Regions from separate parts of the Saccharothrix sp. NBAS 001 genome, predicted to be linked through region 1. Evidence: riboswitches for the same ligand, from Rfam matches in the RefSeq annotation. Region 1 holds a riboswitch; each other region holds the start of a gene.
What was found. A riboswitch is a leader RNA that binds a small molecule or an ion and turns the genes downstream of it on or off. The one in region 1 is predicted to bind glycine.
Positions count from the first base shown of each region.

Region 2: linked by a shared signal. The riboswitch ahead of gcvH (glycine cleavage system protein GcvH) and the one ahead of gcvP (aminomethyl-transferring glycine dehydrogenase) in region 1 are both predicted to bind glycine.
Region 3: linked by a shared signal. The riboswitch ahead of gcvT (glycine cleavage system aminomethyltransferase GcvT) and the one ahead of gcvP (aminomethyl-transferring glycine dehydrogenase) in region 1 are both predicted to bind glycine.

Region 1 covers NZ_CM153251.1:5,561,142-5,565,052, reverse strand. Annotated here, with positions in the region: gene AC0HI0_RS23175 (bifunctional nuclease family protein) at 49-522, shown strand; gene AC0HI0_RS23170 (MerR family transcriptional regulator) at 1,165-1,728, shown strand; glycine riboswitch at 1,792-1,882, shown strand; gene gcvP (aminomethyl-transferring glycine dehydrogenase) at 2,036-3,911, shown strand, end outside.
Region 2 covers NZ_CM153251.1:6,892,962-6,896,872, forward strand. Annotated here, with positions in the region: gene AC0HI0_RS29645 (hypothetical protein) at 1-317, opposite strand, end outside; gene AC0HI0_RS29650 (L-serine ammonia-lyase) at 365-1,729, opposite strand; gene gcvH (glycine cleavage system protein GcvH) at 1,735-2,115, opposite strand; glycine riboswitch at 2,232-2,323, opposite strand; gene ald (alanine dehydrogenase) at 2,545-3,651, shown strand.
Region 3 covers NZ_CM153251.1:5,999,169-6,003,079, forward strand. Annotated here, with positions in the region: gene glyA (serine hydroxymethyltransferase) at 1-810, opposite strand, end outside; gene gcvT (glycine cleavage system aminomethyltransferase GcvT) at 821-1,921, opposite strand; glycine riboswitch at 2,030-2,120, opposite strand; glycine riboswitch at 2,122-2,209, opposite strand; gene AC0HI0_RS25455 (DUF3817 domain-containing protein) at 2,520-2,822, opposite strand; gene AC0HI0_RS25460 (hypothetical protein) at 2,843-3,232, opposite strand; gene AC0HI0_RS25465 (helix-turn-helix transcriptional regulator) at 3,354-3,842, opposite strand.

The DNA of each region.
Region 1 (3,911 bases):
GATAGCGGGGACGCCAGAATTTCAGCGCGCTGAGGGAGGCGATACCCGATGAGCGAGATGCGCGTCGTCGGCGTGCGGGTGGAGCTGCCCGCCAACCAGCCGATCCTGCTGCTGCGCGAAACCGAGGGCGAGCGCTACCTGCCGATCTGGATCGGCTCGGTGGAGGCCACCGCCATCGCCCTGGAACAACAGGGCGTGCGTCCGGCGCGGCCACTGACCCACGACCTGCTCAAGGACGTCATCGGGGCGTTGGGCCGCAACCTGGAACAAGTCCGGATCACCGACTTGCAGGAGGGCACGTACTTCGCCGAGCTGGTGTTCGACGGAGACGTGCGGGTGTCGGCGCGTCCGAGCGACTCGGTGGCGCTGGCGCTGCGGATCGGCGTGCCGATCCACGCCGAGGAGTCGGTGCTGGCCGAGGCGGGCCTGATCATCCCGGACGAGCAGGAGGACGAGGTGGAGAAGTTCCGCGAGTTCCTCGACTCGGTCTCGCCGGAGGACTTCCGCGGCGCGGACACCTAGGAGCGCCGTGCGGGAGCCGCCCGAGGGCGGCGAGGTTCGACGGAGGCGTCCGGCCCGCGAGGCCGGACGGGCGGCCCGGAGCGCTCGCTCCGGGCTTTCGCGCGTTCACGGGCCCCATCGCGCCCGACCGCGTCCGCGCGCCGCCGGGAGGTCTCGTCGCGCGGGTCGCAACGGCCCCTCGCGTGTGCCGCGTCGGGGTGTCCCGGGGCTCTCCAGGCGGGCCGTCGGAGCGCACGTCGAGCGTCCGGTGGCGGGCTGTGAGTGGGTCTGTCGTCGGTTCGTGTGCCGGGTGGGCCACGAGGGGCCGGTGGTCCGGCCGCGAGTCGGGTCGGCCCCTCGTGGTGTGTGCGGTGAGTTGTGGATCAACCCCGCGTGCCACCCCCCGGTGTCACACCACCGGATTACACAACGTCAGCAGTGATCGGCTAAACGATCACTAAACGTCACCCGAATGGCTTACAACGGGCGACTCTCTCAACCTCAACGTGAGGTTGAGACGCGACACGCTCAGCGCGTCGCGTTGACCTGCCCCCTAGCCGGTCTTACCGTCGAACTCAGGTGAATTGCCACGGTGTGATTTCGGCGCCGGGGCGGCTTCACGTTGGTCGCCGGCTGTCGTGGCCGGACCGAGGGGAGGCAGGCGTGGTCGAGGAAGCCATCCGGGCCGGATCCGGCGAACAGGGTGAGCTGTTCCCGGACTCCTCGCTGCCGGATGAACTCGTGGGCTACCGGGGCCCCGCCGCGTGCCAGATCGCGGGGATCACCTACCGCCAGCTCGACTACTGGGCCCGCACCGGACTGGTCAACCCGACCATAAGGAGTGCCCAGGGCTCAGGCAGCCAGCGGCTGTACTCGTTCAAGGACATCCTGGTGCTCAAGGTGGTCAAGCGGCTGCTGGACACCGGGGTCTCGTTGCAGAACATCCGGGTCGCGGTCGACCACCTGCGCCGCCGCGGCGTCCAGGACCTGGCCCGGATCACGCTGTTCAGCGACGGCACGACGGTCTACGAGTGCACCTCGCCGGAGGAGGTCGTCGACCTGCTGCAAGGCGGTCAGGGCGTGTTCGGGATCGCGGTCAGCGGGGCGATGCGGGAGATCAGCGGCACCATCCACGAGTTCCCCGCCGAGCGCGCGGACGGACTGGAGATCGACGAGACCCCGAACGACGAGCTGTCCCGCCGGCGGCGGACGCGGGCCACCGGCTGAGATCCGCGTCGCGTCCGGGTCGGGCTCCGGCCCTGGTCCGGGTATCATTCGCGGGTAGTCGCTTTATCCCGCGCGGGAGAGTCCGAGCACGTCTCGGCGCCGAAGGAGCAAATCCTCCCCGGAACCTCTCAGGCGCAAGGACCGCGCGGGTGAGACGCCTCTGGAAAGCGGGTCGGTTCGCCGACCCCGCCGACGGTGCAAGCCCGGCCCGCTGACGGCCGGGTGAAGCTCTCAGGCGCCCGGACGGGCAGAAGACAGAGGGGGAGGGCAACGGCAGAAGTGTGCCCGTAGCCCCGGAGGCGTATCTATGACGCAGGACCGCATCCCCCTCGCCGCTCTTGAGCACGGCACCCCCTTCGCCGACCGCCACGTCGGCCCCCGGCCGGCGGAGCTGGCCCGCATCCTCGACGTGATCGGCGTCGGTTCCCTGGAGGAGCTGGCGCAGCGCGCGGTACCCGAGTCGATCCGGGAGCGCGAACTGGTGCTGGACCTGCCCGCGCCCGCCACGGAGACCGAGGCGCTGGCCGAGCTGCGCGCCCTGGCCGGCCGCAACAAGCCGCTCAAGCAGATGATCGGCCTGGGCTACTACGGCACCACCACCCCGCCGGTGATCCGCCGCAACGTGCTGGAGAGCCCGGCCTGGTACACCGCCTACACGCCCTACCAGCCGGAGATCTCGCAGGGCCGGCTGGAGGCGCTGCTGAACTTCCAGACCGTGGTGGCCGACCTGACCGGTCTGGCGCTGGCCAACTCGTCGATGCTGGACGAGTCCACCGCCGCCGCCGAGGCGATGACGCTGGTCCGCCGCGCGGGCAAGAGCAAGTCGACCAAGTTCGTGGTGGACCAGGACACGCTGCCGCAGACGCTCGCGGTGATCGAGACCCGCGCCGAGCCGCTGGGCATCGAGATCGTCACCGCCGACCTGTCGCAGGGCCTGGAGGGCCTCGGCCTGGGCGGCGACTACTTCGGCGTGCTGCTGTCCTACCCCGGCGCGTCCGGCGTGGTGCGCGACCAGGAGGCGCTGATCGCGGAGATCCACGCGGCCGGCGCGCAGGCCGTGGTGGCCGCCGACCTGCTGGCGCTGGCGCTGCTGCGCCCGCCCGGCGAGATCGGCGCGGACGTCGTGGTCGGCACCACCCAGCGCTTCGGCGTGCCGATGGGCTTCGGCGGCCCGCACGCCGGGTACATGGCCGTCCGCACCGGCCTGGAGCGGCAGCTGCCCGGCCGGCTGGTCGGCGTGTCGGTGGACGCCGACGGCAACCGCGCCTACCGGCTGGCGTTGCAGACCCGCGAGCAGCACATCCGCCGCGAGAAGGCGACCAGCAACATCTGCACCGCGCAGGTGCTGCTCGCCGTGATCGCCTCCATGTACGCCGTCTACCACGGCCCGGAGGGCCTGCGCGCGATCGCGACCCGCGCCCACCGGATGGCGACCGTGCTGGCCGCCGGCCTGTGCGAGGCCGCGATCGAGGTCGTGCACGGCGAGTTCTTCGACACCGTGCAGGCGCGCGTCGAGGGCCGGGCCGCCGCGATCGTGGCCGCCGCCCGCGAGCTGGGCGTGAACCTGTGGCAGGTGGACGCCGACACGGTGTCGATCGCCTGCGACGAGACGACGACCCGCGAGGACCTGACCGCCGTGTGGCGGGCGTTCGGCGTGACCGTGTCCGACGTCGACGCCCTGGACGCCGACACCGCCGACGGCATCCCCGCCGACCTGCGCCGCACCAGCGACTACCTGACCCACCCGGTGTTCCACGCGCACCGCTCGGAGACCGCGCTGCTGCGCTACCTGCGGGCGTTGTCGGACAAGGACGTCGCGCTGGACCGCAGCATGATCCCGCTCGGCTCGTGCACCATGAAGCTCAACGCCACGGCCGAGATGGAGGCCATCACCTGGCCCGAGTTCGCCGAGCTGCACCCGTTCGCGCCGGCCTCCGACGCCGAGGGCCTGCTGTCGCTGGTGACGGACCTGGAGTCGTGGCTGGCCGAGGTGACCGGCTACGACGCGGTGTCGTTGCAGCCCAACGCGGGCAGCCAGGGCGAGTTCGCGGGCCTGCTGGCGATCCGCGCCTACCACCGGGCCAACGACAACGCGCACCGCGACGTGTGCCTGATCCCGTCCTCCGCGCACGGCACCAACGCGGCGTCCGCCGTGATGGCCGGGATGCGGGTGGTCGTGGTGA
Region 2 (3,911 bases), 1.3 Mb from region 1:
GGCGAGCCGAGGATCCGCCAGGCCCTGGCGACCTCGGCCTCCCCGGCGAACAGCACGGTGCACAGGGCGTTGGGCTCGACGATCGTGCGCACCCGGTCGTAGGGGCCCTCCAACGCGGTGTCCCCGTCGAGGTCGAGGCGGTACTCGACGTGCATCGGCTCACCGGTACCCCGGACCCCGTCGATGACCGCCACCAGCCGACCGCCCTCGACCCGCAGCTCGTACCGGCCCTCCCGGGGCGGCACCCCGCCGGAGTAGGCGGTGCGCGACGGGTCCAGCACCCACCTGCCCAGGAACGGTTCCAGGTCTTCCCGCACGACGCCCTCCCCCGCAGCCGCACCCCGGGTCGAGGCCGGCCCGGCCCTCAGCACTCGATGACGTTCACCGCGAGACCGCCGCGCGCGGTCTCCTTGTACTTGACCTTCATGTCCTTGCCGGTCTCGCGCATGGTCTTGATGACCTTGTCCAGCGACACGAAGTGCGACCCGTCGCCCCGCAACGCCATGCGCGCCGCGGTGATCGCCTTGATCGACGCCAGGGCGTTGCGCTCGATGCACGGGATCTGCACCAGCCCGCCGATCGGGTCGCAGGTCAGCCCGAGGTTGTGCTCCATCGCGATCTCGGCGGCGTTCTCGACCTGCTCCGGGGTCCCGCCGAGCACCTCGGCCAGCCCGCCCGCGGCCATCGAGCACGCCGAGCCGACCTCGCCCTGGCACCCGACCTCGGCGCCCGAGATCGACGCGTTCTCCTTGAACAGCACGCCCACCGCGCCGGCGGTGAGCAGGAACCGCACCACGCCGTCGTCGGACGCGCCCGGCACGAACCGCGTGTAGTAGTGCAGGACGGCCGGGACGATGCCGGCCGCGCCGTTCGTCGGCGCGGTCACCACCCGGCCGCCGGCGGCGTTCTCCTCGTTGACCGCCAAGGCGAACAGCGTCACCCAGTCCATCACCCGCAGCGGGTCGGTGGCGTAGTGCTCGGCCGCGAGCCGTTGGCGCATCTCGGCGGCCCGCCGCCGCACCTTCAACCCGCCCGGCAGGACGCCGGTCTCGGTGCAGCCGCGCTCCACGCACTCCTGCATCACGCCCCAGATGTGCAGCAGGCCCTGCCGCACGTCGTCCTCGGAGCGCCAGGACAGCTCGTTCGCGAGCATGACCTCGCTGATGGACAGCCCGGTCTCCCGGGTCCGCGCCAGCAGCTCGTCACCGCTGAGGAACGGGTGCTCGATCGGCGTCGCGTCGGGCTTGATGCGGTCGGTCCCGCTGGCGGTCTCGTCGACCACGAACCCGCCGCCGACCGAGTAGTACACCGCCTCGTCCAACACCTCGCCGCCGGCGTACGCGGTGAAGCTCATCCCGTTGGGGTGCAGGGGGAGCGACTTGCGGCGGTGCATGATCAGGTCGGTGTCCTCGGTGAACGGGATCTCCCGCACACCGCCCAGCAGCAACCTTTTGGTCGCCCGGATCTCCTGCACGCGCACGTCGGCCGCGGCCGGGTCGACGTCCTCCGGCTTGTGCCCCTCCAGGCCCAGCAGCACGGCCTTGGGGCTGCCGTGGCCGTGCCCGGTCGCGCCCAGCGAGCCGAACAGCTGGACGTGCACGCGGTCCACCGAGGTCGTCCGGTGCCCGAGCCGCGCCACGAACATCGTCGCGGCGCGCATCGGGCCGACGGTGTGCGAACTCGACGGCCCGATGCCGACGGAGAACAGGTCGAAGACGCTGATCGCCACGGCGCTCAGTCCCCGGTCAGTTCCGCGTACTTCGCGGCGGTCAGCAGGCCCGTCGCGTCCTCGACGGCGACCTTGAACAGCCAACCCCCGCCGTACGGGTCGTTGTTGATCAGCGACGGGTCGTCGGCCGCCGCCGTGTTGACCTCCACGACCTCGCCGCTGACCGGCGCGTACAGGTCGCTCACGGACTTGGTCGACTCCAGCTCGCCGCACACGTCACCGGACTTGACCCGCTCGCCGACGGTGGGCAGCTGGACGAACACGATGTCGCCGAGCGACTCCGCCGCGTAGGAAGTGATGCCGATGGCCACGGGCTCCTGGGTACCCGGAGCCCAGTCGACCCACTCGTGCTCGGGCGTGTACAGCAGGTTTTCCGGATAAGTCACGTCAGCTCCTCGGTCCACGCGGCCAGGTCCCCTCTCTGTCCTGGGACCTGAGAGCTTCGCCGCAGCGCTGCGGCTTGCACCGTGGGTGCGCGCGTCAGCACGCTTTCCAGAGTCGCCTCGCCCGAGCGGTTCTCGTTGCCTGAGAGTGTGCGGGGTACTTGCTCCTTCGGCGCTCCGGACGTGCCGGAGGCTCTCCCGCTCGGGTTCCGGTGTCACCTGCGACACCGCGGCCGATGTTCAGTTGGTTGAACGCACGCACGCTAAGTCGTCGGCGACGCGGGTGTCAACGCGTGTCCAGAGAGTTCAACCGCCCTTCGCCGTTGTCCGGCCGGCACAACCGGGCAGGGGCGCGTTCGTGCCAACGGCACGATGACAGCCGGATGGCGGTACCGGACCTTGGGCAATAACAACGGCCCGAAGGAGCCCTCCGTGCGGATCTCAGTACCCCGCGAGATCAAGAACCACGAATACCGCGTCGCGCTGACCCCGGCAGGTGCCCACGAGCTGACGCTGCGCGGCCACGACGTGTTCGTCGAGGCCGGTGCGGGCCTCGGCTCGGCCATCACCGACGACGAGTACCTGGCCGCCGGCGCAAAGGTCCTGGCCACCGCCGGGGAGGTGTGGTCCGAGGGTGACCTGGTGCTCAAGGTCAAGGAGCCGATCGCGCAGGAGTACCCGCTGCTGCGCAAGGGCCAGACCCTGTTCACCTACCTGCACCTGGCCGCCGACCAGCCGCTGACGCAGGCGCTGCTGGACTCCGGCACCACCGCGATCGCCTACGAGACGGTGCAGACCGCGAACGGCGCGCTGCCGCTGCTGGCCCCGATGTCCGAGGTCGCGGGCCGGCTCGCGCCCCAGGTCGGCGCGTTCTCGCTGATGAAGCCGTCCGGCGGCCGGGGCGTGCTGCCCGGCGGCGTGCCCGGCGTGCACCCGGCGCGGGTGGTCGTGATCGGCGGCGGCGTGGCGGGCCTGAACGCGGCCACCATCGCCGTGGGCCTGGGCGCGGACGTCGAGATCCTGGACACCAACGTCGACCGGCTGCGCCACATCGACGCGATCTACCAGGGCCGCCTGCGCACCGTGACCTCCAACCGCTACTCGGTCGAGCAGGCCGTGCGCGAGGCCGACCTGGTCATCGGCGCGGTGCTGGTGCCGGGCGCGAAGGCCCCGAAGCTGGTGTCCAACGAGCTGGTGTCGCAGATGAAGCCGGGTTCCGTGCTCGTCGACATCGCGATCGACCAGGGCGGCTGCTTCGCCGACTCGCGGCCCACCACGCACGCCGACCCGACCTACCAGGTGCACGAGTCGGTGTTCTACTGCGTCGCGAACATGCCCGGTGCCGTGCCGCGCACGTCCACGTACGCGCTGACCAACGTGACGCTGCCTTACGCGGTCGCGTTGGCCGACAAGGGCTGGCAGGCGGCGCTGCGCGCGGACAAGGCGCTCGCGCTGGGCCTGAACGTGCACGAGGGCCTGCTGACGAACCAGCCGGTCGCCGAGGCGCACGGCCTCACCCACACTCCGCTCGAAGTCTGAGCACCCGCGAAGAAGGGGCGTCCACCTGCACGGTGGGCGCCCCTTCTCGCACGTCCGGGCATGAAAAGGCGGCCCGCTCAACCAGCCTGGGGGTCACTGGGAGCGGGCCGCGCCACCAATGCTAGCGGGGAACCGGGCGCCCTGCCCAGCCGCCCCGCCCATCTGACGCACAGATCTTTACCTGGCAGAGCACAGCCCGTGTCCGCCCTCAAGCAAACGAGTGAATTCACCGCGTAACAGGTAAGTCACGACGCCCGGTC
Region 3 (3,911 bases), 440 kb from region 1:
CGCGATCACGTGCTCCAGCGGGCCGCCCTGCTGGCCGGGGAACACCGCCGAGTTGATCTTCTTGGCCAGGTCGGCCTCGTTGGTCAGGATCACGCCGCCGCGCGGGCCGCCCAGCGTCTTGTGCGTGGTCGTGGTGGTGACGTGCGCGTGCGGCACCGGGTTCGGGTGCAGCCCGGCCGCCACCAGGCCGGCGAAGTGCGCCATGTCGACCATCAGGTAGGCGTCCACCGAGTCGGCGATCCGGCGGAACTCCGCGAAGTCGAGCTGCCTCGGGTAGGCCGACCAGCCGGCCACGATCAGCTTCGGGCGGTGCTCGGTCGCCAGCCGCTCGACCTCGGCCATGTCGACCCGGCCGTCGGTCTCCGACACGTGGTAGGGCACCACGTTGTAGAGCTTGCCGGAGAAGTTGATCCGCATCCCGTGGGTCAGGTGGCCGCCGTGCGCCAGGTCCAGGCCCAGGATCGTGTCGCCGGGCTGGAGCAGCGCGAACATCGCGCACGCGTTGGCCTGCGCACCCGAGTGCGGCTGGACGTTCGCGAAGCCCGCGCCGAACAGCTCCTTGACCCGCGCGATGGCCAGGCGCTCGATCACGTCGACGTTCTCGCAGCCGCCGTAGTAGCGCCGGCCGGGGTAGCCCTCGGCGTACTTGTTGGTCAGCACGGAACCCTGCGCCTGGAGCACCGACACCGGGGTGAAGTTCTCCGAGGCGATCATCTCCAAGGTGCCCTGCTGCCGGCCCAGTTCCGCGGCGACGGCCTCGGCGACCTCCGGGTCGAACTCCGCGAGGGAGGTGTTGAAGTGCTCGGACATGGTGTCTCCCTTACGAGTTTCGCTTGTAGAACGGCAGCGCGACGACTTCCACGGGTTCCTGCTTGCCCCGGATGTCGACGGCCAGCTCGGTGCCGGGCTCGGCGTGCTCCGGCGGCACGTACGCCATCGCGACCGAGTAGCCCAGGGTCGGCGACAGCGCGCCGCTGGTGACCTCGCCGATCACCGCGCCGGACGCGTCCAGCACCGGGTAGCCGTGCCGGGGTGCGCGGCGGGAGGTGGTCTTGAGGCCCACCAGCTTCGCCTCCACGCCCTTGTCGGCGACGGCGGCCAGCGCGTCGCGGCCGACGAAGTCCTCCGGCTTGTCCAGCTTCACCACGCGGCCCAGGTTGGCGTGGTACGGGGTGCGCTCGGTGGTCAACTCGTTGCCGTACAACGGCATCCCGGCCTCCAGGCGCAGCGTGTCGCGGCAGCCGAGGCCGGCGGGCCGCAGGTCGTGCGCGCGGCCCGCCTCCAGCAGCGCCTGCCACACGGCCGGCGCGTCGGACGGGTCCAGGAACAGCTCGAAGCCGTCCTCGCCGGTGTAGCCGGTGCGGGCGAGCAGCGCGGGCCGGCCCGCGACCTCGGTCGGGTAGGAGGCGTAGTACTTGACCGACGCCAGGTCGGTGGTGGTGAGGCCGGCCAGGATCGCGGTGGACGCCGGGCCCTGGATCGCGAGCAGGGCGTAGTCGACCGACTTGTCCACCACCGAGGTGTCGTAGCCGTCGGCCCGCTCCACCAGCGCCTCGAACACCACGGCGGCGTTGGAGGCGTTCGCGACGACCAGGTACTCCTGCTCGCCGGTCCGGTAGACGATCAGGTCGTCGATCACGCCGCCGTCCGGCCGGGTGATCATGGTGTAGCGGGCGCGGCCGACGGAGATCGCGGACGCGTTGCCGACCAGCGCGTGGTCCAGCGCGCGGCCGGCGTCGGGGCCCGACAGCACGATCTCGCCCATGTGCGTCAGGTCGAACAGGCCCGCCGACGTGCGCACGGCGTGGTGCTCGGCGAGTTCGCTGTCGTAGCGCAGCGGCATCCGCCAGCCCGCGAAGTCGGTGAACTGGGCGCCCAGCGCCTCGTGCTCGGCGTGCAGCGGCGTCCGGCGGGTTTCCACGGGGTGGTCCTCCCTGGTGGCGGGCACGGCGATGACACCGACCTGGTCGGTCGGCCGCCGTTGGTGAAGGATGACACGGTCCATCGGAGACTCCTCGTCGAGTGAGCCTCCCCCTCTGTCATGAGCCTGAGAGCTTCACCGCGCGCTGGGCGCGGCTTGCACCGTGGGCGAGGCGCGCAGCGCCTGCTTTCCAGAGTTGCCTTCGTCGGGCGGTAGCTGTGCCTGAGAGATTCCGGGGAGGAGTTGCTCCTTCGGCGCCCCTTGCGGGGACTCTCCCGCTCGACATCGACGGCCGTGTTCAGTTGGTACCGCCAGACGCTAGTTGTGCCTGGTAGGCACGGTCAACCGGGACCCGGTCACAACACCCGGCCGGCGCCGGGCCGCAGGTCGCACGGCGGTGGCGCGGGACCTGCCCGTCGACGGGCGGGCGGCGGGCGGAGGCGATCACCGCGCGGGTGCCGGCGCACCGGGTGCGCGAGACGGCCCCGGAGGCGTGCCACGTGCCCGCAGACGCGCCGGAAGCCCACAACCCGACAGGAAGCACCTCAAGCTCACACGACGCGCTCACAGCGGCTCCGGGCGCGGACGGCGCGGGCGGTCACAGCGCACGTTCCGCCTTGACGCTCTCGACCACCTTGCGCTCGGCGTAGAACGACACGAACGGGATGGTGCCCGCGAGCAGCACCAGCGCGGAGCCCTTGAGCGACCAGCGCGCCTTCAGCGCCAGGTCGACCGTGAAGACCAGGTAGATGGCGTACAGGAAGCCGTGGACGGGGCCGACGACGGCCATCATCCCGGCGTTGTCGCCGATGTACTTGACGAACATCGCGACCACGAGCAGGAGCAGGCCGACACCGACCACGTAAGCCATGAACCGGAACCGGCTCAACGCACCGCTCATCGCCTACCGACCGCCTTCGCTCACCGCTGGTCCCGCGCGTTGAGCTGCCGGAGGAAGCGGTTGTAGGCCGCCAACTCGTCGTCCTCGTCGTCGTGCGCGGGTGTTTTGACGGGTTCCACGGTAACCACCGGCCGCGGCGCGGGCGCCACCGGCTCCCGCGTCCCGACCGCCGGGTCCGCCCCGTCCTCGGCCCGGCGCTGCGCCGCGAGCTTGCGCAGCCGCCACACCATGAACAGGGGGAACAGGCCGAACAGCGGCCACTGGAAGACGTACCCGAGGTTCTGGAACGTGCCACCGGCTTCGGAGAACCGCTCCCACTGCCAGTAGGCCAGGCCGCAGCACACGATCAACGACACCAGGCAGACCGCCGCTACGACGAGCCGCTTGGGTGTCAGGAGGGTGCCGGGCACCCTCCCACACTACTTCGCGGAGTTCACTTCTCGACGGAAGGGGCTCCTCGCACAGGAGCCCGCCCTCCCGGTTGGTGCTGGTACCGCACTCGACGCCGCGCCCTCACAACGCGGCGCTGGTTCACGCAACGCCGTCCCGGCGCTGCCGCTGCAACCTGGCCACGCACCAGGCCGCCGCACTGCCCCGACGCAGGTGCTGGAGCACCGTCATCGGGCCGAGACGCCGTCCCAGGTCGGCGGGCGTGAGCCCGGCCGCCCGGTAGTCGAGCGCGCGCTGGTCCAACGGGCTGATGCCCGCGTCCCACCACCGCTCCGCCTCGGACAGGTCGCCCACCAGCTGCCAGTAGCTGGCGGCCGCCGCGAGCAGGACCTCGGGCACCTCGGGTGCCCTCTTCCGCATCGCCGCCACGTAGGCCGGGTCAGCGGATTCGACCCGAACCAGTCCGCGCGACCCGCCGTTCGCCCGTTGCACGGGGATCCCCGGCGCGGACGGCGGGGCCTCGGCCAGCCACTCGTCCTTGATCCGGTTCACCTCTTGCAACTCGGCGTCGTCCGAGCGCTCAGCCGCCCACTGCCGCAGCAGCTCGTCGACTCCGGAGTCCTCGACCATTCTGCCTCCTCGTCGGTCGAAGATCAGCCAATGCAGCGCACCGTATTAGCGGGTACCGACAACCGCTAG